DNA from 4 places in the Nonomuraea sp. NPDC049400 genome. Region 3 is predicted to be linked to each of the others. Evidence: riboswitches for the same ligand, from Rfam matches in the RefSeq annotation. Region 3 holds a riboswitch; each other region holds the start of a gene.
What was found. Region 3 has a riboswitch for cyclic di-AMP ahead of ACIBVN_RS32310 (glycoside hydrolase family 25 protein). Riboswitches for the same ligand answer to the same signal wherever they lie in the genome.
Positions count from the first base shown of each region.

Region 1: it holds a riboswitch for cyclic di-AMP, as region 3 does, so the genes downstream of both, ACIBVN_RS11565 (C40 family peptidase) here and ACIBVN_RS32310 (glycoside hydrolase family 25 protein) in region 3, are expected to answer to the same signal.
Region 2: it holds a riboswitch for cyclic di-AMP, as region 3 does, so the genes downstream of both, ACIBVN_RS36160 (C40 family peptidase) here and ACIBVN_RS32310 (glycoside hydrolase family 25 protein) in region 3, are expected to answer to the same signal.
Region 4: it holds a riboswitch for cyclic di-AMP, as region 3 does, so the genes downstream of both, ACIBVN_RS15815 (hypothetical protein) here and ACIBVN_RS32310 (glycoside hydrolase family 25 protein) in region 3, are expected to answer to the same signal.

Region 1 is NZ_JBITMP010000006.1:329,309-334,936, reverse strand. Features, by position in the region: gene ACIBVN_RS11580 (phosphotransferase family protein) at 1-29, opposite strand, end outside; gene ACIBVN_RS11575 (NYN domain-containing protein) at 174-1,496, shown strand; gene ACIBVN_RS11570 (NlpC/P60 family protein) at 1,624-2,583, shown strand; cyclic di-AMP (ydaO/yuaA leader) riboswitch at 2,972-3,134, shown strand; gene ACIBVN_RS11565 (C40 family peptidase) at 3,187-3,723, shown strand; gene ACIBVN_RS11560 (hypothetical protein) at 3,863-4,681, shown strand; gene ACIBVN_RS11555 (M48 family metallopeptidase) at 4,783-5,628, shown strand, end outside.
Region 2 is NZ_JBITMP010000028.1:140,361-145,988, reverse strand. Features, by position in the region: gene ACIBVN_RS36175 (O-methyltransferase) at 1-34, shown strand, start outside; gene ACIBVN_RS36170 (branched-chain amino acid aminotransferase) at 107-1,204, opposite strand; gene ACIBVN_RS36165 (3-isopropylmalate dehydrogenase) at 1,420-2,466, opposite strand; cyclic di-AMP (ydaO/yuaA leader) riboswitch at 2,586-2,730, shown strand; gene ACIBVN_RS36160 (C40 family peptidase) at 2,923-3,327, shown strand; gene ACIBVN_RS36155 (class I SAM-dependent methyltransferase) at 3,533-4,348, shown strand; gene serA (phosphoglycerate dehydrogenase) at 4,836-5,628, opposite strand, start outside.
Region 3 is NZ_JBITMP010000023.1:113,543-119,170, forward strand. Features, by position in the region: gene ACIBVN_RS32305 (AAA family ATPase) at 1-1,481, opposite strand, end outside; cyclic di-AMP (ydaO/yuaA leader) riboswitch at 1,873-2,015, shown strand; gene ACIBVN_RS32310 (glycoside hydrolase family 25 protein) at 2,028-2,804, shown strand; gene ACIBVN_RS32315 (hypothetical protein) at 2,903-3,469, opposite strand; gene ACIBVN_RS32320 (hypothetical protein) at 3,525-4,094, opposite strand; gene ACIBVN_RS32325 (hypothetical protein) at 4,263-5,408, opposite strand.
Region 4 is NZ_JBITMP010000009.1:94,852-100,479, forward strand. Features, by position in the region: gene ACIBVN_RS15805 (aminotransferase class III-fold pyridoxal phosphate-dependent enzyme) at 1-1,000, shown strand, start outside; gene ACIBVN_RS15810 (alpha/beta fold hydrolase) at 1,024-1,869, opposite strand; gene ACIBVN_RS15815 (hypothetical protein) at 1,916-2,608, opposite strand; cyclic di-AMP (ydaO/yuaA leader) riboswitch at 2,798-2,933, opposite strand; gene ACIBVN_RS15820 (DUF5302 domain-containing protein) at 3,103-3,303, opposite strand; gene ACIBVN_RS15825 (class I SAM-dependent methyltransferase) at 3,417-3,983, opposite strand; gene ACIBVN_RS15830 (rod shape-determining protein) at 4,118-5,119, shown strand; gene ACIBVN_RS15835 (ABC transporter permease) at 5,264-5,628, opposite strand, start outside.

The DNA.
Region 1 (5,628 bases), on a different contig from region 3:
CGGGTGGAGGTGCGGATCTCTTCTGTCACGGTCGGCCTCCTGGGTGAGCGCCTGCTCCGGCTCAGTCGTATACCGCCAACCAAGCGCTCGTCCATACAAAGGTGACCGTTACGGTCAGGTACGCGGCAGCCGTACCCTTGTCTGAAAGGGCATGTCACGAAGGGACAAGTGGGATGAGTTCAGCGGGTGAAGGCCTGTCTCGCCCGCTTCCCGAGCAGGTGCGGCTAAATGTCGTCGATCTGGCGTCTCAGGTCCTCGGGACGATGCCCGCTGCCTCCGTGCCTCCGCCGCTGCGCGGTATCGCCAAATTCGACCCCCGCAAGCGGGCCAAGCTCGGCAGCGCGCCCATCGCGGCGCAGCTCGAGAACGACAAGAAGTTCCGCGAGCTGGTGGCCGAATCGGTGGCCGCCGGCTGGCCCGAGCTGGTCGCCTCGCTGGCCGAGGGAAACGTGCCGCCCGCCGCCGACCCCGTGCTCGTGGCCGCGGCCGCGTACCTCACCAGGCCGCCCGGCTGGGCCGAGATGATCGAGGTCGCCCGCACCGACCTGGAGCAGTCGGCGGTGGCGGCCGAGGGGTCGGAGCGCGAGGAGGCGGTCACCCGGCTGCGTGAGCAGCTCGCCGCGCAGAAGAGCGCCGCCAAGGAGGAGTCCGACCGGCTGCGCGAGCAGATCAGGGTGGCCCGCGCGGAGAACTCCGACCTGCGGCGCAAGCTGCACGACGCCCGCGAGCGGGCCAAGGCCGCGGTCCATCACGCCGAGGAGATGGAGCACGCGGCTGAGGAGGCCAGGGCGGCCGCCTCGGCCTCCTCCGTCGCGGGCGAGTCCGAGCTGCGGCGGCTGCGCGAGCGCCTGGCGGACGTGGAGAAGCAGCTCGAGGCCTCGCGCCGGGCGGCCCGCGAGGGCAGGAGCATCGAGGACGCCCGCATCAGGGTGCTGCTCGACGCGCTGCAGGACGCCTCCGCCGGGCTGCGCAGGGAGCTGGCTCTGCCCACGACGATCACCCGGCCCGCCGACTCGGTCGCCGCGATCACCGGCGAGCGGCCCGGCGTGCGCGGCGTGCCCGCACGCGCCCTCGCCGACGACGACCCGCAGCTGCTCGACCAGCTCCTGGCCCTGCCGCAGGTCCATCTGATCATCGACGGCTACAACGTCACCAAGACCGGCTACGGCACCCTCACCCTCGCCGACCAGCGCAACCGGCTGATGACCGGGCTCGGCGGGCTGGTGGCGCAGACCAGGGTCGAGGTGACCGTGGTGTTCGACGGGGCGGAGCTCAACGCCCCCGTGCAGGTGGTGGCGCCGCGCGGGGTGCGGGTGCTGTTCAGCGACCCAGGGGAGATCGCCGACGACCTGATCCGCCAGCTCGTCCGCGCCGAGCCGCCCGGCCGGGCCATCGCCGTGGTGTCGTCGGACCGCGAGGTGGCCGAGTCCGTCAGGCGGATGGGAGCCAGACCCGTTCCGTCTGGCTTGCTGCTGCGCAGGCTGGGGCGGGCCTAGATTACGGACCGGCTGGGTTGGCGCTCCATCACGATTTGCCACGTTTAGGGGATGCCTCACCCGCCACTTCTGTACTATTTCGCCCCAGATATCATCCCTGGGAGGCGACACAGTGAGGTTTGGCAGGATGCCGGTGGCCGCGGGTCTCGCGTTCGGGCTGCTCCTGTCCCCGATAGGCCCTGCCCTCGCTGATCCCAAACCCACACTCCGGCAGGCCAAGGCCAAGCTCGAGAAGCTCAACGACAAGGCCGACAAGGTCGTCGAACAGTTCAACACGGCCAATGAGCGGTACAAGAAGGCCAAGAGCTCCTACACCAAGCTGAACGACAGCTACAAGCGCAAGCTGGCGACCGTCGCGGACCTGCGGGCCGAGGTGATCGGCATGGCCGTCAACAGCTACAAACTCGGCACCGACCTGACCTCCTTGCCCGGGCTGATCGGCACGGACAACCCCGAGGCCCTGCTGACGGCGCTGACGCTGACCGGGCAGCTGTCGAAGGAGCGGGCGGAGAAGCTGGCCGCGTTCGACCGTGAGAACCGCGGGCTGAAGGCCGAGCGCGACAAGGCGGAGGAGGCGCTGGAGGTCGCGGACAAGGAGCGGGACGGCGTCGAGAAGGAACGCGCGGAGATCCTGAAGCTGATCGCCCAGCAGAAGAAGCTGCTGAGGCGACTGGGCGCCTACAATCCCGGCAACCCGAACAGCGTCGGCATCAAGTACAGCGGCCCCGCCTCCGGCAACGCCGCCGCCGTCCTGCGCTTCGCCTACGCCCAGGTGGGCAAGCCGTACATCTACGGCGGGACCGGTCCACGAGGCTATGACTGCTCGGGCCTTACCCAGGCGGCATGGCGCGCCGGCGGCGTGTCGTTGCCGCGTACGACGTGGCAGCAGTGGGCGTGGGGGGCCAACCGCAGGGTCGATTTGAACGATCTCCAGCCCGGGGACCTCATCTTCACCTCGAGCCTGGGCCACGTCGTCATTTACGCCGGCAACGGGGACATCGTCCACGCGCCCCAAACCGGCGACGTGGTCAAAGTCGTCAAGCTCTCCTCCTACGGCGGCCCCATCGTGGGCGTCGTCCGCCCGTAGGCGCGCTTCCCGGTCCTCAAACGGTGAGTGGCTGAACGATCGCGCACGCTTTCTTCTATGCACCATAGTAGATGGCTGCGGCGGGGCAAATGTGAAAAAGGCGACAATCGCGATCTGACAAACGCCTGCGAAAAGAAGTGTGAGCAGTGTCACATTTCGATAACAGAGCCTGGCGCTCCAGCAGCGATTTCCACTCTTACAGACCCCTTTATCTGATCTTTACAGCCCATGTCTCGCTTTGCCGATTCTTGACGGTTCGGCGTAGCTTCTGGCGACGTCGCGGTGAACGAGCCATGTCCTCCGCGAACCCGCATCGGTCCCTACCGATGTGAGACAGATAAAGATCCGCTGGTCACCGCCCCATATCCCCGTATCAACCTCTTGATCGGGCGGTGGCCTGCCGAGTCCGTGCAGCCAGGAGGCACGGAGCCGGGGACCCAGCGATCCCAGTTCCCAGGGATCAGGGGTGAATCGGCGCGTAGACCGCGCCGTAGGGCTACTTCCAGGCCCGAATCCGTCAGCTAACCCGGTAGGCATTCGTGGAAGAGTCAAGGAGAAATCCTGTCTACCTCCCTGCATAACCCCCGTCTGTCCCGCTTTGCCATGAGCGGCGTAGCGCTCACGATGACCGTGACGGCCGGAGGTCTGGTCCTCCATGCCCCAACGGCTCAGGCGGCCACCAGCACGTCGGTCTCGACGGCCAAGGCGGCCACGACCGCCCAGACCTCGACGTCGGCCAAGGCCGCAACGCTGAGGGCGGTCAAGGTGGCCCGGCAGAAGTCCAAGGCCCGCAAGGCTGTCTCAGCCGCCAAGAACCAGATCGGTGACCCGTACCGGTACGGAGGCACAGGTCCTGGTTCGTTCGACTGCTCCGGCCTCGTCCAGTACGCCTGGAAGAAGGCCGGGGTGAAGCTCCCGCGCGTGGCGAGCAGCCAGTTCGCCCGCATCAGGAAGAAGGTCTCCTGGCGGCACCTCCAGCCCGGCGACCTGCTGTTCTTCAACGGGCTCGGCCACGTGGGCATGTACGTCGGCAAGGGCAAGATGATCCACTCGCCGCGGACAGGCGAACGGGTGCGCATCGACAAGCTGGGCGGATGGCGTAAGGCGTCCTTCGTGGGCGCGGTCCGTCCCGGCCTGTGACCAAGCCCCGCCCGAACCCTTTGGTTCGGGCGGGGCTCGTCCTGCTGCGTCGGCTGGTTCGGGCGGGGCTCGTCCCGCCGCGTCGGCGCACACGTAAGCGGCGGATGTGGCCCTTGTGGGGCGACTACGATCGGGCATCGTGTCCAGGTGGGTGAGTCGGCGGGTCGCGGTGGTCTCCATCGTGCTCCTCGCCGTCGCCCCCGCCAGCGCCCCCACCCCCGATTCGCCGGCCCTCCCGCCGGAGGCCCGCCACCTGTGGCGTGACGACGCGGTCGTCGTCCGCGGCGCGCGGTCCGCCGTCGTCGGCCACCACACCCCACCCGGTGAGCTCCGCGAACTCGCACGCAGAGCCGACGTGGCCGGGCAGCGGGTCTCGGACGTGCTCGGCCGGCCAGTACGACCGCTGATCGTCGTTCCCGGCTCCGCCGCGGAAGCGGCCCGGCTGGCCGGGGTGGGGCGGGTTGACGGGCTGGCCGCGATGGCCGACGGCGGCCGGGTGATCATCGTCCCCGAGTTCTTCGCCAAGCTGAACTCCACCGGCAAGGACGTCGTACTGGCCCATGAGCTCACCCACGTCGCGGCGGGCACCGACCGCCTGCCCGTCTGGCTCTACGAGGGGTTCGCCGACTACGTCGGATACCGCGACTCCGGGCTCCCCGTGAGGACCGCCGCCGCCGAGCTCGCCGCCGAGGTGCGGTCCGGCCGTCTGCCGGGTGAGTTGCCCGGATCTGCCGCTTTCGCGGCCGACGGGCGGGATCCCCTGCGGCTCGCGCGGGCGTATCAGGAAGCCTGGCTCGCGTGTCGCTTCCTCGCTGACCGGTTCGGTGAGGAGACCCTGGTGAGGCTCTACCGTGATGCCCGGGCAGTCGGCGTCGACCAGGCACTCGCCGCGCTGGGGCTCTCCGCGGCCACGCTGACCGCACGGTGGCGCGACTACGTGCGAGACCAGCTCGCGTGAGGGGGAGGCTGATGGGCGAACAGCGAGATACGGACGACGTCGAGGGGGTAAGCGCCGGACAGGGGGCGGCGGCAGATGAGGGGTATGGGGAGGGTGTGTCCGTGAACGGGGACGGACCGCGCGAAGCCGCGGATGAGCGGCGGCTGAGGCGGCAGGCGGGGGCGGCGGCCGTGCTGCTCGGCCTGATCATTCTGGCCGTGGCCGCCTTCAGCACCCCTTGGCGCATCCTGGCCTCCGGTCCGCCAGACCCCGCGCGCGACTTCACCGCCGCGCAGATCGCCAGAAGCAAGGCGTTCGACGCGGCCACCACCGTGCCGAGCTACCTGTCGCTGGCGCTCACACTCGTCCTCGCCGGGCTGCTCGTGGCCACCCCGTTCGGCGCGAGGGCGGTGGGCTGGCTCAAGGGCCCCTGGTGGGTACGGGTGGTGCTCGGCGTCGTCGTCATCACCGCCATCGTCGAGCTGGTCAAGCTGCCGCTCGGCATCTGGTTCGAGACGCTGCTGCGCGACTACGGACTGTCCACCCAGGACTGGGGGTCCTGGACCGGCGACCGGCTGAAGAACATCGGCGTCGAGGCGTTCCTGCTCTGCCTCATGCTGCTCGTGCTCGTGGCGCTGGCCCGCAGGTTCAGGCGCTGGTGGATCCCCGCCGCCGTCGGGGCGTTCGTGCTGACGCTGGCGGTGTCGTTCATCTATCCGGTGGTGTTCGAGCCGCTGTTCAACGACTTCACGCCCATGCGGCAGGGTCAACTCCGCACGAGCCTGCTCGCCATGGCGCAGCGCGACGGCGTGCCCGTCGAGGACGTGCTGGTCGCCGACGCCTCGCGCCGGACGACGGCGCTCAACGCGTACGTGTCCGGCTTCGGCGCCACGCGCAGGATCGTCGTCTACGACACGCTGCTCAAGGCCCCGCAGCCGGAGGTCGAGCTGGTCGTGGCGCACGAGCTG
Region 2 (5,628 bases), on a different contig from region 3:
GGCGGACGGGATGACCTTGATCAGGAAGAACTAGCGCAGCGCGTCCTTCGCGGGGCCGGCGTCGGCACCGGAGTGGCCGGGTCCCGGGAGACCCGGCCACCGCGGGTTAGGCGATCTTGTGGATCCAGTTGTGCGGGTCGGGGCGGGCGCCGTACTGGATGCCCACGAGGTCCTCGCGCACCCGCATCGTCACGGGACCCGGCGTGCCGTCGCCGATCGTCCAGGAGCGGTCGGCGCCCCGCACCGAACCCACCGGCGTCACCACGGCCGCCGTCCCGCACGCGAACACCTCGGTGAGCTCACCGGACTCGCACCCCGCCTGCCACTCGTCGACCGAGATGAGGCGCTCCTCGGTCTCCAGACCCAGATCGCCGGCCAGCTCCAGGATCGACTCCCTGGTGATGCCGGGCAGCAGGGTGCCGGTCAGGGCAGGGGTGACGAGCTTGTCGCCGAAGACGAAGAACAGGTTCATCCCGCCCATCTCCTCGACGTACTTGTGCTCGTGGGCGTCCAGCCACACCACCTGGTCGCAGCCGTTCTCCACCGCCTGCCGCTGCGCCACGAAGGCGGCAGCGTAGTTCCCGCCGCACTTGGCGAAGCCCGTGCCGCCGGGGGCGGCACGCGTGTACTCGGTGGACAGCCACACCGAGACCGGCTTGACGCCACCCGTGAAGTACGAGGCCGCCGGGGAGGCGATGACCAGGTACTTGTACGACTTCGACGGGTAGTTCACGCCCAGCCCCGCCTGGGTGGCGATCATGAAGGGGCGCAGGTAGAGGCTGTGGCCCTCGGTCGTGGGCACCCACTCCTTGTCGGTGTCGACAAGGAGCTCGAGCGACTCCACGAACGTCTCCTCGGGCAGCTCCGGCATGGCCATCCGGACGGCCGAGCGGTTGAAACGGGCGGCGTTCGCGTACGGGCGGAACGTCACGATCGAGCCGTTGACCTGGCGATACGCCTTGAGCCCCTCGAACAGCTCCTGCGCATAGTGGAAGACCGAAGTGGCCGGGTCGAGCGAGAGCGGGCCGTACGGCATGAGCTTGGCGTCGTGCCAGCCCTGCCCTTCGGTGTAGTCGATCGAGATCATGTGATCCGTGAAGATCTGCCCGAAACCGGGGTTCGCCAGTACCTGCTCCCGCTCGGCCGCGGTGCGAGCGTGGTCGGATAGCTGCACGTCGAAGCTGAGCTTCTGAGCGATGGTCATGACGGAGGTCCTTCTCTCTGCGAAATCTGCCCAAATCTACAGAAGACTGCGGATAGGCGGTGGCGGGTGGCACTGCTCGCAAGCAGCCCCGTACTTCTTATTGTCTCGCTATATGGGATGGCAAGCGGCCGATGGGGTGGTTAGGCCGTTTGGACGCGAAAAAGCGCCCGGCGGTCCTCTGCGGACCACCAGGCGCTTGCGGGGCTAGGCGGTCCCTAGCCGGATACTCGCGCGGTGATGTCGTCACCGATCTCGTGAGTGGTGCGGCCGGTCCAGCCGGTCAGCCGCTCGAGGATGTCGTCGGCGACCGCCTGCTCGACCTTGGCCGCCTCGGCGTGCAGCCCGAGGTGGTCGAGGAGCATGGCGACGGACAGGATGGTCGCGGTCGGGTCGGCCTTGCCCTGGCCGGCGATGTCGGGCGCGCTGCCGTGCACCGGCTCGAACATGCTGGGGGCGGTCCGCTCGGGGTTGATGTTGCCGCTGGCCGCCAGGCCGATGCCGCCGGCGATGGCCGCGCCGAGGTCGGTGATGATGTCACCGAACAGGTTGTCGGTGACGACCACGTCGAACCTCTCGGGCTGGCTCACGAAGAACATCGAGGCCGCGTCGATGTGGCAGTAGTCGGTCGTGACCTCGGGGAACTCCTCCGCCACGCGGTTGACCGTGCGCTGCCAGAGGTCGCCGGCGTAGGTGAGCACGTTGGTCTTGTGGACGAGGGTCAGCTTCTTGCGGGGGCGCGACTTGGCCTTCTCGAAGGCGTAGCGCACGACGCGCTCGACACCGTGGGCGGTGTTGAGCGACTCCTGGGTGGCGATCTCGTGCGGCGTGCCGCGCCGCATGACGCCGCCGGTGCCCGCGTAGAGGCCCTCGGTGCCCTCACGGACGACGATCATGTCGATGTCTTCTGCGGGCGTGTCGGCCAGCGGGGTCTCCACGCCGGGGAACAGCTTGACCGGGCGCAGGTTGACGTAGTGGTCGAACTCGAAGCGCAGCCTGAGCAGCAGGTCGCGCTCGAGGATGCCCGGCGGGACGCTGGGGTCGCCCACGGCGCCGAGCAGGATCGCGTCGTAGCCGCGCAGCTCCTCCAGCACCGCGTCGGGCAGGGTCTCGCCGGTGCGGTGATAGCGTGCGGCGCCGAGGTCATAATGCGTGGGCTCGATCTTCGTGCCCACTGCCTCCAGGACCTTGAGGCCCTCGGCCACGACCTCGGTGCCGATGCCATCACCGGGGATGACTGCCAGACGGATGTTACGCGACTCCATGAGCCGTACCTTACCGCGTCGTCTCGACTGACGAACACTCCATCTCATCTATCGGACTTCGGTTCTCATTTCCCGGACGTCCGTTTTGCCCCTATTGCCATCCTTTGACCGTTTCGTTAGAGTCCGTCGAGCCTAATCCACGCAGCGGTTGCGTGGAGCCGGGGACCCACTTTCCCCCTGGGGCGAATCGGCACCCCCATGCCGTAGGGCTACTTCCAGGCCCGAGCCCGTCAGCTAACCCGGCCGGCCGCATGGAAGGACAGACCCCTGTCTCGCATTGCCATTGCCCTGGCGGCGGGCGCCGTCGGGCTCATTCTGGCCACCCCCGCCCAGGCAGCCCCCAAGGACGACCCCACCACTCTGACCGACCCCACCACCCTGACCGGCGCGGACATCAAACGCATCCGGCAACAGCAGGCGCCGAAGCCCGCCTGGAAGATCGCCCTCAATTTCGCCATGAGCAAGCGCGGCACCCCGTACGTGTGGGGCGGCGCCAGCCCGAGCGGATATGACTGCTCCGGGCTCATGCTCAGGGCGTACCAGCACGGGGGGATCGAGCTGCCCCGCACCGCGCGCGAACAGTACGCCGCGTTCGACAAGAAGATCGCCTGGAAGGACCTCAAGCCCGGCGATCTGGTCTTCTTCCACAACCTCGGGCACGTCGGGATGATCTCCCGCCCCGGCTACATGGTCCACGCGCCGCGCACGGGTGACGTGGTCAAGGAGGAGCGCCTGAACGCCTGGCGCAGGAACTCCTTCGTGGGCGCCGTCCGCCCCGACCCCAAGGGTGTGCGCCTCTGGGGCAAGCTGAAAGAGCAGCTCAGCGCCCCGGCGCCCGCCACGCTCAAGGCGACCGTGTAGGAGGCGCGCCGCACGTCAGCAAGGCGACATCGAGACGACGGCGCCCGTCTCCGCACTGTGCGCGGGAAATAGCTCGTCAAGCGCATCGGCGGCGTAGCCGTGGCGCTGTCGTCATCGATCGTCGCCCCTGCGCGGGGCGGCGGCGCGCACAACGCGGCCTTGCTGGGCGCGCTCGCGCCGGCGCGCGCGGCGTTAGCGTTGAGGCATGGCGCCAGAAAAGGTGCAACTCACCGAGGAGAAGGCGACGCTCCTCGCCACCCTGTACGGACGCGCGCTCGACGCGAGATCACGGCACCCGATTCTCGGCGACGACATGGCCCTCGAAGCGGTCGGCAGGATCGACTTCGACTTCCGCAAGACCGGCATGAGCCCCGCCCTGGCCGCCGCCGTCGCGCTCAGGGACCGCTTCATCGACCGGTGGGCCGCCGCGTACCTCGCCACGCACCCCGAAGCCACCGTGCTCCACCTGGGCTGCGGCCTCGACACCCGCTTCTACCGGCTGGCGCCGCCGCCCACCGTCCGCTGGTACGACGTGGACTATCCCGAGGTCGTCGAGCTGCGCGGCCGGCTGTTCCCCGAGCGGCCGGGCCACCGCGTGATCGGCTCGTCGGTCACCGACCTGAAGTGGCTGGAGCAGGTCCCGGACGACGCTCCCGCGCTGGTCGTCGCCGAAGGTCTGGTCTACTACCTCCACCCGCACGACGGCCGGGCACTGCTGCGGGCGATCGTGGACCGCTTCCCCGGCGGGCAGGTCGTCTTCGACGCCATGAGCAGGCTCGGCGTCCGGCTGCAGAAGCTCAACAGGCCCGTGCGGAAGGCCGGGGCCACGCTCCACTGGGGCATCGACGGCCCCGGCGAGCTGGTGTCGATCCATCCGAGGCTGCGCTGCGTGAGCGCGGTGAGCGCGTTCGACATCGGCGGGTTCGACCGCCTGTCGCCGCCGCACCGGATCTCGGCCTGGGTCGCCGGGGCGATACCGGGCGTGAAACGGTCGGCGGTGTTCTACCGGCTCGAGTTCTGAGGAGCCCCGCCGTTGTCCCGGCGGTCCAGGGCGGTCTGCACGGCCTCCGCGGCCTCGTCCTCGTGCTCTTCCGAACGGTTCCAGGCATACATCTCGTACATGTGACTCATCTCATTTCGCGAGCGTTCCAGAGGGACGTCGGACTGCGTTTCATTGCCGAACCCGTTCGGAGGGCTGTGATGGATGTCCTCGCTTCGCTGCGGATCCATCACAGCGCAAATCCGACCGAGCCTGCTCTCGCAGGGTCCGGATCACGGACCGGGCGAATGGGACTTACTGGCCGACACACAACGCCACTCACCGCGGCGAGTCGTCGACCTGCCCTAACAGGCCCCGCCGCGGCAGGTAATAAGTACGAGAACCTGGCGCATTTCCAGTAACAGTACCTCAGCAATCTCGTTGGATGTCCTACTATCTCGCATGCTGAGACGCAAAGGGCCGCCACCCGGAACGATCCGGGTGGCGGCCCCAGGGCCGGAAAGGGCGGTCAGTCCTCCAGATCCACCGAGCGGCCGCTCTCAGCGCCGATCTCGCTCACGATCTGGTCGATCACCTCGGCCGGGATCGCCGAGTCGACGGTCAGCGCGATGAGCGCCTTGCCGCCCTTGGTGGAGCGGGCCACCTGCATCGAGGCGATGTTGACGCTGTGCTCGCCGAGGAGGCGGCCGACCACGCCGACGATGCCGGGACGGTCGGTGTAGGTGAAGAACGCCAGGTGGGACGTCGGCTCGATCTCCATCTCGTAGCCGTTGACCTCGACGATCTTCGTGATCTGGCGAGGGCCGGAGAGCGTGCCGGAGACCGAGACCTGGCGGCCGTCGCCGAGCAGGCCGCGCACGGTCACCACGTTGCGCCAGTCGGGGCTCTCCGAGCTGGTCACCAGCTCCACGGTGAGACCGCGGTCCTTGGCCAGCAGCGGCGCGTTGACGTACGTGACCTGCTCCTCGATCACGTCGGTGAACACGCCCTTGAGCGCGGCCAGCTCGATCACCCGCACGTCCTCGGAGGCGATCTCGCCGCGCACCTCGACGTCGAGCTTCGTGGCGACCTCGCCGGCCAGCGCGGTGAACACGCGGCCGAGCTTCTCGGCCAGCGGCAGCCCCGGCTTGACCTCCTCGGCCACCACGCCGCCCTGGACGTTGACGGCGTCCGGCACGAACTCGCCCGCGAGCGCCAGCTTCACGCTCCGCGCGACCTGGGTGCCGGCCTTCTCCTGGGCCTCGTGCGTGGAGGCGCCGAGGTGCGGCGTGACGACGACCTGGTCGAGCTCGAACAGCGGG
Region 3 (5,628 bases):
CAGGCCTGCGGCCGGTCGGCGCGGACACCGAGGTTGCCGTACATCGCGACGGTCGGGGTGAAGCGGCGCCGGTCGATCCGCAGCGCGCGCGGGATCCAGGGCTTGATGAGGTCCATCGCGTCCTGCGGGGAACCGGCGAACTCGGCCACGACGGCCCGCATGACGGCCACGGCGATCCGGTCCGTCTCGTCCAGGGAGGTCTCGCGCTCAGCTTGGTCCAGCAGTTCGGCAGCCGCGGCGGTGAACCCGCCCTGTGCGGCGGCGTGCGCGGCGCTCCACAGCCGCCGTCCCCTACCCGGGCCGTCAATCGTGAGGTCGGCCGCCCGCGACAGCGCGGCCATGGCCGCGGCGGGGCCCCCGCGCAGGGCCGCCTGTTCGGCCGAGCGCTCGAGCCGGTCGGCGGCGTGCTCGTCGGGCCCGACGGCGGCCTGCCCGAGGTGCCAGGCGTGGCGGTGCTGGTCGGCCGGGGTGTCGAAGGCCGCGGCGAGGGCACGGTGGATCGCGCCGCGCCGGTTGCCCGTGGCGCTGTGGTAGACCGCGGATCGGATCAGCGGATGCCGGAACACCAGCCGCGTCCCGTCGTACGTCAGGATCTCGTCGAGTTCGGCCCGGTGCAGCGGGTCGGTGGCGAGCCCCAGGGACGTGGCCGCCTTCTCGATGGTCTCGACGCTGCCCGAGCCGTCGGCGGCGATCAGCTGGAGCAGCGGCAATGATCCGGCGTGCCGCGCTCGGATCCTGTCCAGGAACGACCGCTGCAGCCGATCGGTCATGGCCGGCGGCTCATGTGTGCCCTCCGGCGGGATCCTGCTTCCGGCAAGCTCGAGCAGGGCCAGGGGATTCCCGCCGGTGACGGTCAGCAGGCGGTCCCGCTCGCCCTCGCTGAGCCGCCGCCCGCCTGCGCGCTCGGCCAGCAGCGCCCTGGCCGCTTCGGGCTTGAGCCCCATGAGCGGGATGCGGCGCAGGTCGGGCAGGTCGGTGCTGTGGCCTTCGTCGGCGCGCGCGGCCAGCGCCAGTGCGATGGGCTCGTCGTCCAGCCGGCGGGCGACGAACGCCAGGGTCTTCAGCGTCGGCCGATCCGCCCAGTGCGCGTCGTCGATGACGCACAACACCGGCTTCTCGCCGGCCGTCAGGGACAGCAGCGACAGGGTCGACAGACCCACCAGGAACGGATCGGGTGGCGCGCCGTACGCGCGCCCGAACAGGACGCGCAGGGCCTGCGCCTGCGGTCCCGGCAGCTCGTGGGCACGCCCGAGCACGGGGAGCAGGAGCTGATGCAGCGTCGCGTACGCGAGCTCGGCCTCCGGCGCGACACCGACCGCGCGAAGCACCCGGAACCCGGCGGCCCGCTCCAACGTGTGTGACAGCAGCGCGGTCTTCCCGATCCCGGGCTCGCCGTGCAGTATCACCCCGCCGCCGCGTCCCTCGGCGGCGTGCCGCAGCAACGACTCGAGCAGTTGGCTCTCGTCGTCTCTTCCCAGCACACGCCGAGCATAGAAAGCACCGGCACCTGTGAACAACGCGGGCGTATCATCCCCCAGGACCGGCGATCTCGCCGATGCGGCGGGGAGACGGGCCTCATGGCGTCAACCGCATCACCCTGACCCGTGGAATGGTGCACGTTCACAATAGGAACGCCAGAATACTTCGCCCCATCTGTGTCGGCGGCCCCCAAATTTTTACCAAGTCCCACAACCCCTACAGGCACGGCGCTTCAGTGCCGTTCAGTGGCCGGCATCCGCGAATCCAATTTGCCCTATTTGCGCTATCTATGGACATATGTCTATCTTTTGCCTCATCGCGACATAGATGTGACGAGCTTTCGCCGCATCGTTGCCGCTTGGTTGACCGGACCGTGCGCTTGCCCTCCGGGGCGGTGTACGGCCGCCGAATCCGCGCCTCGCGGAGCCGGGGACCCATCATTTGGGGTGAATCGGACGCCAGCCCAGGCTGCGCCCGTAGGGCACTTCCAGGCCCGAACCCGTCAGCTAACCCGGTAGGCGGCATGGAAGCAAGGAGTCAATGTCGTCATGCCCGAGCCTCGGCTTGCCGCAATCGCCCACACCCTCAAGAATCGCCTCGATCCCCACACCAAGCGCCTCAGCTTCGCCGTCGCCGGTGCGATCCTCGCCGGAACCACCGCCATCGCGGGCGTGGCCACCACGGCGTTCGCATCGGACGCCGGCCACGTCCCGACGCGCGAATCCCACCCTGAGAGCGGACCTCTCACCTACGGTCTGGACATCTCCAACTACGAGCCCCTGTACGACTGGAATGCCAGCGAGGCCCAGTTCGGCATCATCAAGGCGACGGAGGGCACGAGCTTCCGCGATGCCTCCTTCGCCAGGCACTGGCGCGAGCTGGGCAAGAAGGGCATCGTCCGCGGGGCCTACCACTACGGCCACCCCGGCAACGACCCCATCGCGGAGGCCGAGCACTTCCTGTCCGCGGTGAACTCGCAGCCCGCCAAGCCCGGCGACCTGCTGGTCCTCGACCTGGAGACCACCGACGGCCAGTCCGTCGCCGAGGTCAACGCCTGGGCCAAGGAGTGGCTGTCGTACGTGAAGACCAAGACCGGAATCACCCCGATGTTCTACAGCGGCTGGAACTTCGCCAACACCTACGGCAAGGGCCTGGCCGAATACCCGCTGTGGGTCGCCCACTACAGCAAGGCCAAGGGAGCGGTCACCCCGCCCGCCGACTGGAAGTCCTGGACCATCCACCAGTACACCGAGTCCCCCATCGACCAGAACGTCTCCGCGCTGACCGCCGACCAGTTGCGCGGCCTGGGCCGCCGCGCTGTCTGAGCAGAGCAAGGTGAGAACGGTGGACGCCGGTGAGGCGCTCGCGCGCTCCTGACGTCCACCGATTCGCCCCTCCCCCAGAGCGGGACCTGCGCGGGAGATCAGCCCTCGAACGACACGGTGGCGAACCGGTACCAGGTCTTGCCGTTCTCGTCCCCGTAGTGGATACGACCGGTCATGACCTTGCCGTACCCTGCCTGCCAGCTGTGGCTGCTCTCCTTGTACTCACCGCTGGTGTCCCCGTCTCTCAGCCGCACCTGCTGTCCCTGCCAGTACAGCGCGGCGCTGCGGTACCTCGTGTCGCCGTTCTCGTCGTCCTGGTGCCATCTGCCGACGACCACCTGGTTGTCGGGAGCACTGTAGTCGGACCTGCTCTCCCTCTGGGGGGAGGTCCAGTCTCCGGCGTGCACCTGGACCTGCTCGCCGTTGATCAGAATCCGGCTGCAGTAGTAGGTGGTGGGGGCATCCTCGTCGCCGTAGTGCGAGCGGCCGGTGAGCACCTGGTTCGGCGGGCAGGTGAACTGGGTGCCCCTCGATTCCCGCACGGTCTCGGTGTAGACGCGTTCCATCTTGATCGTCACCTCCGCCGAGGCAGGAGAGGCCATGGTGGTGGCCGACAGGGCGGCGGCCACGGCGACGACGGACAGGGCCTTGCCGTACGTTCTCATGTCTTCGGTTCCTTTCGAAGTGCGATCACGCGCGAGGCGGCGGCGGTCGGCGGGATCAGCCCGCGAAGGTCACGGTGGCGAACCGGTACCAGGTATTGCCGTTCTCGTCCCCGTTGTGCAGACGACCGGTCATGACCTTGTTCTCGTCCGCGTGCCAGGTATGGCTGCTCTCCCTGTACGCACCGCTGATGTCCCCGTTGGCCAACAGCACCCGCTGGCCCCGCCAGTAGATGGTGGCGGTGCGGTACCTCGTGTAGCCGTTCTCGTCGCCTTCGTGCCACCTGCCGGCGACCGCGTGGTGGTCGGGGGCGCTGTAGTCGGACCTGCTCTCCTTCTGGCGGGAGGTCCAGTCGCCCAGATACACCTGGGCCTGCTCGCCGTTGATGAAGATGAAGCTGCAGTAGTAGGTGGTGGGGGCGTTTTCGTCGCCGTAGTGCGAGCGGCCGGTGAGCACCGTGTTCGTCGGACAGGTGAACGGGTCGATCCACTCGCGCACCGTCTCGGCGTGGGCGCGCTCGACGTTGATCGTCACGGCCGCGGCGGACGCGGGTGCGGGAGCTGCCACGGTCACGGCCGCCAGTGCGGTCAGGGCGGCTGCCGCGGTGGATAACGCCTTCTTCCTCATGTGTGTGTCTCCTGCGACGCGTTTTCGCTTACCCGCGGAGCATCACAGAGCCCACTGGTGATCCACTTGTGCCTCGGTTGCGACGGCCTGCGCCGCGGAGATCCTGCCCCGCCTGCCCCCGGCTCCCCGAATGCCTCCCCGTGCCCCGCGGGCGAGAGGGCATGTCACCTATGAGGCGAGAGGGGTGATCGAGCGTAGCTCGGCCTCCAGCTCCCCCCAGTAGCCGTCCTGGAGTTTCCCGTCCTGGTACCAGCTCACTGCCGGGCTGGCATCGACGCCTCCATTAGACACGCGGTCCAGCCCGTCCGGGAGCATCTCGTGCGCAACGGCGACAGACCGGTTCACCTCGCGGAGGTAGTCGCGGGCCCGGTCGTGGGCCCCGCCCCCCGAGGGCCACATCCAGTTGGGCAGGTCGTCGTCGATCTCCAGGTCGCCGAGCTTGACAGTGCTCTCGAACTCCGCCTGGTATTGCATCAGCCTGCCGGAGAGCCAGGACAATGCCTGGCCGGTGGCTCCGCAGGCGTAGGCGAGGACACGCGCGTCCGCATGCATCACACGCAGGTACGCGTGCGCGTACTCCGACGTCCGTCCCGGCCAGGCGTCCGAGAACTGCCGGGCGCGGTCCTCGACGGTCTGCTGGAAGCCGACAAACAGGCTGGCGAGGTCGGAGCAGAGCGTGCCCCGCTGGCTCATCGCGTTCCAGTCGCCACTGTCCAGGTAGAACTTGACAGCCGGCGCGTCGTGCCGCGAGACGTCCTCCTCGACCCAGGGTTCCTTTGTCCACAAGGTCGCATACCCGTCGTCCTGCCGGTTGGTGAGCCAATCCGTCGCCGGGCGGTACGAGTCGAACAGCCCTTCCGCTCTGTCGTAGTTGACACCGCTGGCCAAGGCGAGGGAGCCGATGTTGGAGTAGTTGCGGTAGACGACGACGGCTGTGTCCCTGATCGCTTCCCCCAAGCCCATGAGGTTGTAGTCCAGCCGCACCAAAGAATCCCATTGCAGGAAGTTCGCGGTGTTACCGAACAACCAGTGGTTCATCGTGAAGTCCCCGGGCTCCCAGTTGACCAGGTTCCGCAGCGCATCGAACTGCTCCGGGAGGACAACAGGCAGCTTCCAGCCATCGCGGACGTCTTGGCCGTACAGGGCCTCGCCCTGCTTCAGGGTCATGCCGGCGTCGTCCTGCATCTCCAGGCCGATCTTCTTCAGCTTCGTGCGGTCGACGTCGATGTCTTGGACGGACGGCCACGAGCGGGACAGCTCCGGTTCTCCTGACCAGCCGGACCATGGTTGGGAGGGGACAGGTTCGCGGGCCATGCTGCGTCACTTTCGCGCGAAGGGGCGTGGCAAAACGATCAACATACTAGTGCTCCGCATCGGCGATGAAGGTGAGAGTCGACCTGCAGTCCTCCGCTTGGAGAAAGGTTCACGTCCTGGACGTGAAGGATTCGCGCGTGAGACACCTTCTGGCCATCCCGTCTGCGGAAAGACGACGTCGAAGCACCCTCGGCGGCCCTGCCGAGCCGGCGCCCGCGGA
Region 4 (5,628 bases), on a different contig from region 3:
GGCCGCCGCCAGGCAGGCCGCGCTCGGCGACTGCCTCAACGGCCCAGGCCCGATCATGGTGGAGCTGACCGAACTGCTCGTGGAGACCGTGCCCAGCGCCGATTGGGCGATGTTCTCCAAGAACGGCACCGACGCCACGACCCAGGCGCTCATGGTGGCCAGGGCCGCCACGGGCCGGACCAAGGTGCTGATGGCCCATGGCGCCTATCACGGGGCGGACCCCTGGTGCACGCCGTCCCTGTCGGGCACGACGCCCAACGAGCGGGCGGACCTGGTGGAGTTCACGTACAACTCCCTGGAGTCGCTGGAGGCCGCGGCGGCGACCGCGGAGGGGGACGTGGCGGCGATCATCGTGACGCCGTTCAAGCACGACTCGTTCGAGGACCAGGAGCTGGTGGAGCCCGTCTTCGCGCGCGGCGCCCGCGCGCTGGCCGACCGGCTCGGGGCGGCGCTGGTGATCGACGACGTGCGGGCGGGGTTCCGGATCGACCTGCGCGGCTCCTGGGAGCCCTATGGGGTACGCCCCGACCTGACGGCCTGGTCGAAGGCCATGGCCAACGGCTACCCGATCGCGGCCGTCACCGGCACAGACGCGCTGCGCGGACCGGCGCAGACGCTGTATTCCACGGGCTCGTTCTGGTTCTCGGCGGTCGCCATGGCGGCGGCCAAGGCGACCATCGAGACCCTGCGCGACACGGACGGCATCGGGGCCATGGAGCGGGCCGGCACGCAGCTCCGCGAGGGGCTGTACGCGCAGGCCAAGTCCCACGGGTTCGTGGTGAACCAGACGGGACCGGTGACGATCCCGTGGCTCAGCTTCGACGGGGACGCCGATCTCTCCGTCGCGATGTACTGGAGCGACGCCTGCCTGCGGCACGGGGTCTACCTGCACCCGTGGCACAACTGGTTCATGTCGGCCGCGCACACGGAGGCGGACGTGGCGAAGGCCCTGGAGGGCACGGATCAGGCGTTCGCCGAGACCCGCGCCCACTTCGGCTAGGCCCGCTCCCCCACGGAACCGGGCTAGGCGGCGGTGAGCTTGGCGATCTCCGCCACGATGGCGGGCCAGAGCGGGCGCGGCAGGTCGTGGCCCATGCCCGGGTAGGTCACCAGGCGAGCGCCGGGGACGGCGGCGGCCGTGGCGTGGCCGGCGGCGACCGGGATGAGCTGGTCGACCTCCCCGTGCAGCACCAGCGTGGGCACCTGTACGCCCGCGAGCAGCGCCGTGCGGTCGCCCGAAGCCATGATCGCGGCGAGTTGCCTGGCCGTGCCGTCGGGGTCGAAGCAGCGGTCGAACGCCAGCCCGGCCAGCTCGCGGATCCTCTCGCGGTCCAGCTCGTATCCGGGCGAGCCGAGGACCGACCAGGTCTGCACCGCCTGGGCGAGCACGGCTTCGCGGTCGGCCGGGGGCCTGGCCATGAGGGCGGCGAGCGCGGTCTCCGTCGGCGGGGCCACCGAGGGGCCGGGCGTGGACATGATCGAGGTCAGGGTCAGCACCCGGTCCGGGTGGCGGATGGCCAGGGCCTGGGCGATCATGCCGCCCATCGAGGCGCCGACCACGTGCGCGGCGGGCCATCCGAGTGCCTCCATGAGCCCCGCGGCGTCGTCGGCCAGATCGTCCAGCAGGTACGGCGAGGGCGCCCCAAAAGTGGGAGCGCCCTTGTCGTGGAAGTGCGTGGACAGGCCCGCGTCGCGGTTGTCGAACCGTACGACGTGGTGTCCCTGCTCCGCCAGCAGCTCGCAGAGCCCTTCGTCCCAGTGGATGAGCTGCGCGCCGAGGCCCATGATGAGGAGCAGGGGACGGCCCTCGTGCAAACCGAAACTCTCGTAGGCGATTTCGATGCCGTTCGCGGCTACCCGGGTGGTCACGAGGACCAGAATGACATTCTGGTAGCGACCCGTAAAGCCCGTGAAGTCAGAGATTCATGAGGCCGCGGATGCGGTCGCTGGTGAGCGCCGCGCTGCCGCCGGCCACGGCCACGGCGCCGGCCAGGACGGCGGCCGTGGTCTTCGAGAACGAGGTGGGCGCGGTCTCGGTGGGCGCGGTCTCAGCGGCCGCGGGCGGCGGCTCGGCCGGGTTGTTGTCCTGCTCGGCCCAGGCGCGGGTCGAGAACGGAACGGGGTAGTTCTTCTTGCCCGGACCCTTGCCCCACTTGGTGATGACGTAGTCGACCTTGATGTGCCCCTGGCCACCGTTGCCGTCGACATGCAGCGTGTCGGAGTTGAACGTGCCGCCGGTGAGCTCCGCGAACGTCTTGGCGTCCAGGTCCAGCATGATCCCGCGGTTGGAGGGCACGCCCGGGCCGCGGTCGCCGACGAAGAACGGCATCTTCTTGCCCTTGTAGACCACGTAACCCTCGGTCATGAGCGGCCAGCTCGGGCTGGCGGCCAGGCCCTTCTGCATGGGCTTGCCGCTGGCGGGCAGCCCGGTGTCACCTGCGCGGCCGGAGGCGTCGTCCCAGAAGTACGAAGCCGTTGTCGAGCCCTTGAGCAGGACCTTCTCATCATCGTTCGAGTCGGCGTGAGCCGCGGTGCCGGCGACGGCGAGCGCACTTACGGTGCAGGCGGTGAGCAGGACAAGAGAACGCAGGCCAAAACGTGCAGACATGAAAAGTAAAGTCCTTCGCGACGGGGGCAGGGAGTTGCGCTCGCTCGAAAAAGGGCGTAGCTAGGCAGAGCACCTGGCAAAGGGGAGATAGCTACGCGGAGCGCGAAACGAGCCTGAGGAAGGGACCGCTCAGTAGGCGGCGGCTATCACGCTGTCCGGGGGTGCGACGCGGTCGGGCATGCGGTTCATATGTCCTCTCCATCTCGCCTACCGGGTTAGCTGGCGGGTTCGGGCGTGGAGATGCCCTACCGACACGTGGTCGGATTCACCCCAACTGCGATGGGTCCCCGGTTCCCGAGTGATCGGGATTCGGCGCCAGCCGGCTGTCCCTCCTGGGTGAGGTCCACGCCACCGGCTGTGAATTGGGCAACACTCTAACCACGCATTCCGGACATACGCAAACACTTCGTCATGAATCGGGCAGAAGATCTACCTTCCCGCACAAAGAAAAAAGGGGGCACGGCAGTGCCGTACCCCCCTGGGAAATCCCAGCCTCAGCCGCCGCTCTTGCGCCTGAACGATCTTTTACTCGCAGCCGGACCGTGCGACCCATGGATCTTCGACGGGTCACCGCCCCTGCCACCCGCGCCCGAGCCCGCGTGCTGGTTGCGCTTGCGCTCCAGCGCCTCGCGGAACTTGCGCTTCATCTCGTCCTCGGGAGTTTCGCTGACTTCCTGCTCCGGTGTATCCGCCATGAGGACCTCCATGGTGTTGGGGACAGTCACAGCTTCGCATGGCCCCGCTTATGACGCGAAACCGGCTTCCCCACCGGCTTTGCGGGACTGCACTGCCACCCACCCGACAACGTTCAGTCGAGGGTGAACGCCATCAGGCGGAACACCGGGTCCGGGCCTGAGCAGCCCTGCCCGTGTCCCACGAATCGGGTCTCGCCGCTCGGCCGGAGCCCGTGTCTGGCCGCCTCCTCGACGACCAGGCCGGCCCGGTCGGACGGCTCCCTGCGCCCTCCCGTACCGTGCGCGGCTCCCTTGTCGACCGTCGTGACGAAAACTCCGCCTGGCCGCAGCACGCGGGCGGCCTCGGCGATCACCGGGCGGGCGTCGTCCAGCAGGTGCAGCAGCCAGATGGTGGTGACCGCGTCGACCGAGCCGTCGCGTACGGGCAGCGTACGGGCGTCGCCCAGCACGACGTCCACGCGCCCGGCGGCGATCCGCGCCATCCCCGCGGAGGCGTCCACCCCGAGCACCCGCAGCCCCCGACCGGCCAGCTCCCTCGTCACGAGCCCGGTGCCGCAGGCGATGTCGAGCAGCGTGCCACCGGATACGAGGCGGCGCACGGCGTCGGCGGCGGCCACGGCACGCGGCAGCCCGCCCCGGGTCTCGTCGTAGTGTTCGGCCTCGAGGTCGTAGTCGAGCACTGCCGGTCCTCCTGGCGTCGGGGTGCTGCCGGACAAGATACGCCTAGGTAAAAGGGAACCGTTCGGTTCCTGGTGTTGGGTTGGAGCAGCTCAGGAAATAGACCCGGCATGATGGTCAAGCCCCCGGTCCTGCCATGAGCCTCCTCGGCCGTGACCTGGCGGTGGATCTGGGAGGCACGAGCACGCGCATCTATGCCCGGGGCAAGGGCATCGTGCTCGACGAGCCCTCGGCTGTCGTGCTCGACGACCGCACCGGCAAGGTCATCGCGTACGGCGCGGACGCGACCGACGGCGAGACGTGCTGGCCGGTCAGCGGCGGCCTGCCGGTCGACGGCGAGCTCACCTGGCGCATGGTCAGGCACTTCCTGAGCAAGGTGCAGCGCAATCCGTTCGCCAGGCCGCGCCTGGTCATGGCGCTGCCCGACAGCTCCACCCCGATCGAGCGGACGGCGCTGAGCGACCTGGCGTTCGAGGCGGACGCCAGGCGGATCGAGCTGATCCCGCACTCGCTCGCGGCGGCGCTCGGCGCCGGACTGCCGGTCGACAGCTTCGCGGGGCACATGGTGATCGACATCGGGCGCGACTCCGCCAGGATCGCCGTGCTCTCTTCCGGGGCCGCCGTGGCCACGACGGCCGTCCCCGGCGGCGGCGAGGCCGTCAACAGGGCCATCGTCCGCCTGGTCGAGCACAAACACTGCCTCCTCCTCGACGAGCACGAGGCCGAGTCGGCCAAACGCCACATCGGCGCCGAGTGGGAACCGCTGAACCGGCACGTGACGATGCGTGCCCGTGACCCGGACACCGGCCAGGAGCGCGAGGTACGGCTGCCGGTCCAGCAGGTTTACGAGGCGACCAGGCAGCCGGTCGAGGCCATCGTGCGGGCGGCGATGGACACGGTCGAGCGATGCCCGGCCGAGCTCGCCGCGGACCTCGGGGGGCGGGGCGCGGTGCTGGTAGGAGGCGGCGCGCTGCTGCGGGGGCTCGCGCGGCGGCTGCGGGCGTCGTTGCGAATGCCGGTACGGAGGGCGGAGCGGCCCCTGGAGTGCGTGGCCCTCGGCCTGGGCCGGTTCGTGGACGACCTGGGCCTGATCGCCCGGCTCCGCAACGCCCTCGCCTGGGCCGGGCCGGACAAGTGACCGCTCAGCCGAGCCAGGCGTCGCGTCCGAGCCCCCGACGCGCATGAGACGGCGCACCCAGGCCGTGCGGCGTGGTCGAGTGCGAGTGCGCGGGGCCGGGGGCCGAGCGGCGTGGTCGTGTGCGAGTGCGGGGGCCGTGCGGCGTCAGGGGGTGGAGAGGGCTTCGGTCGGGGACAGGCGGGAGGCGCGGATCGCCGGGTAGAGCCCCGCTGCCGCGCCGATGACCAGGGTCGCCGCGAGGCCGCCGACGGTGGCCCAGGCGGGCACCACCGAGGGCCAGCCGCTGTACAGCGCGTACCCCATCGTGACACCCGTCCCCAGCAGGATCCCCCCACCCCCGCCAAGAGCCGACAGCAGGAGCGACTCCGCGAGGAACTGGGTGCGGATCTGGCCGCGCGTGGCTCCGAGGGAGCGGCGCAGGCCGATCTCCGCGCGGCGTTCCAGCACCGAGATGACCATGGTGTTGGCCACGCCGACCCCGCCCACGAGCAGCGCCACCGCGCCCACCC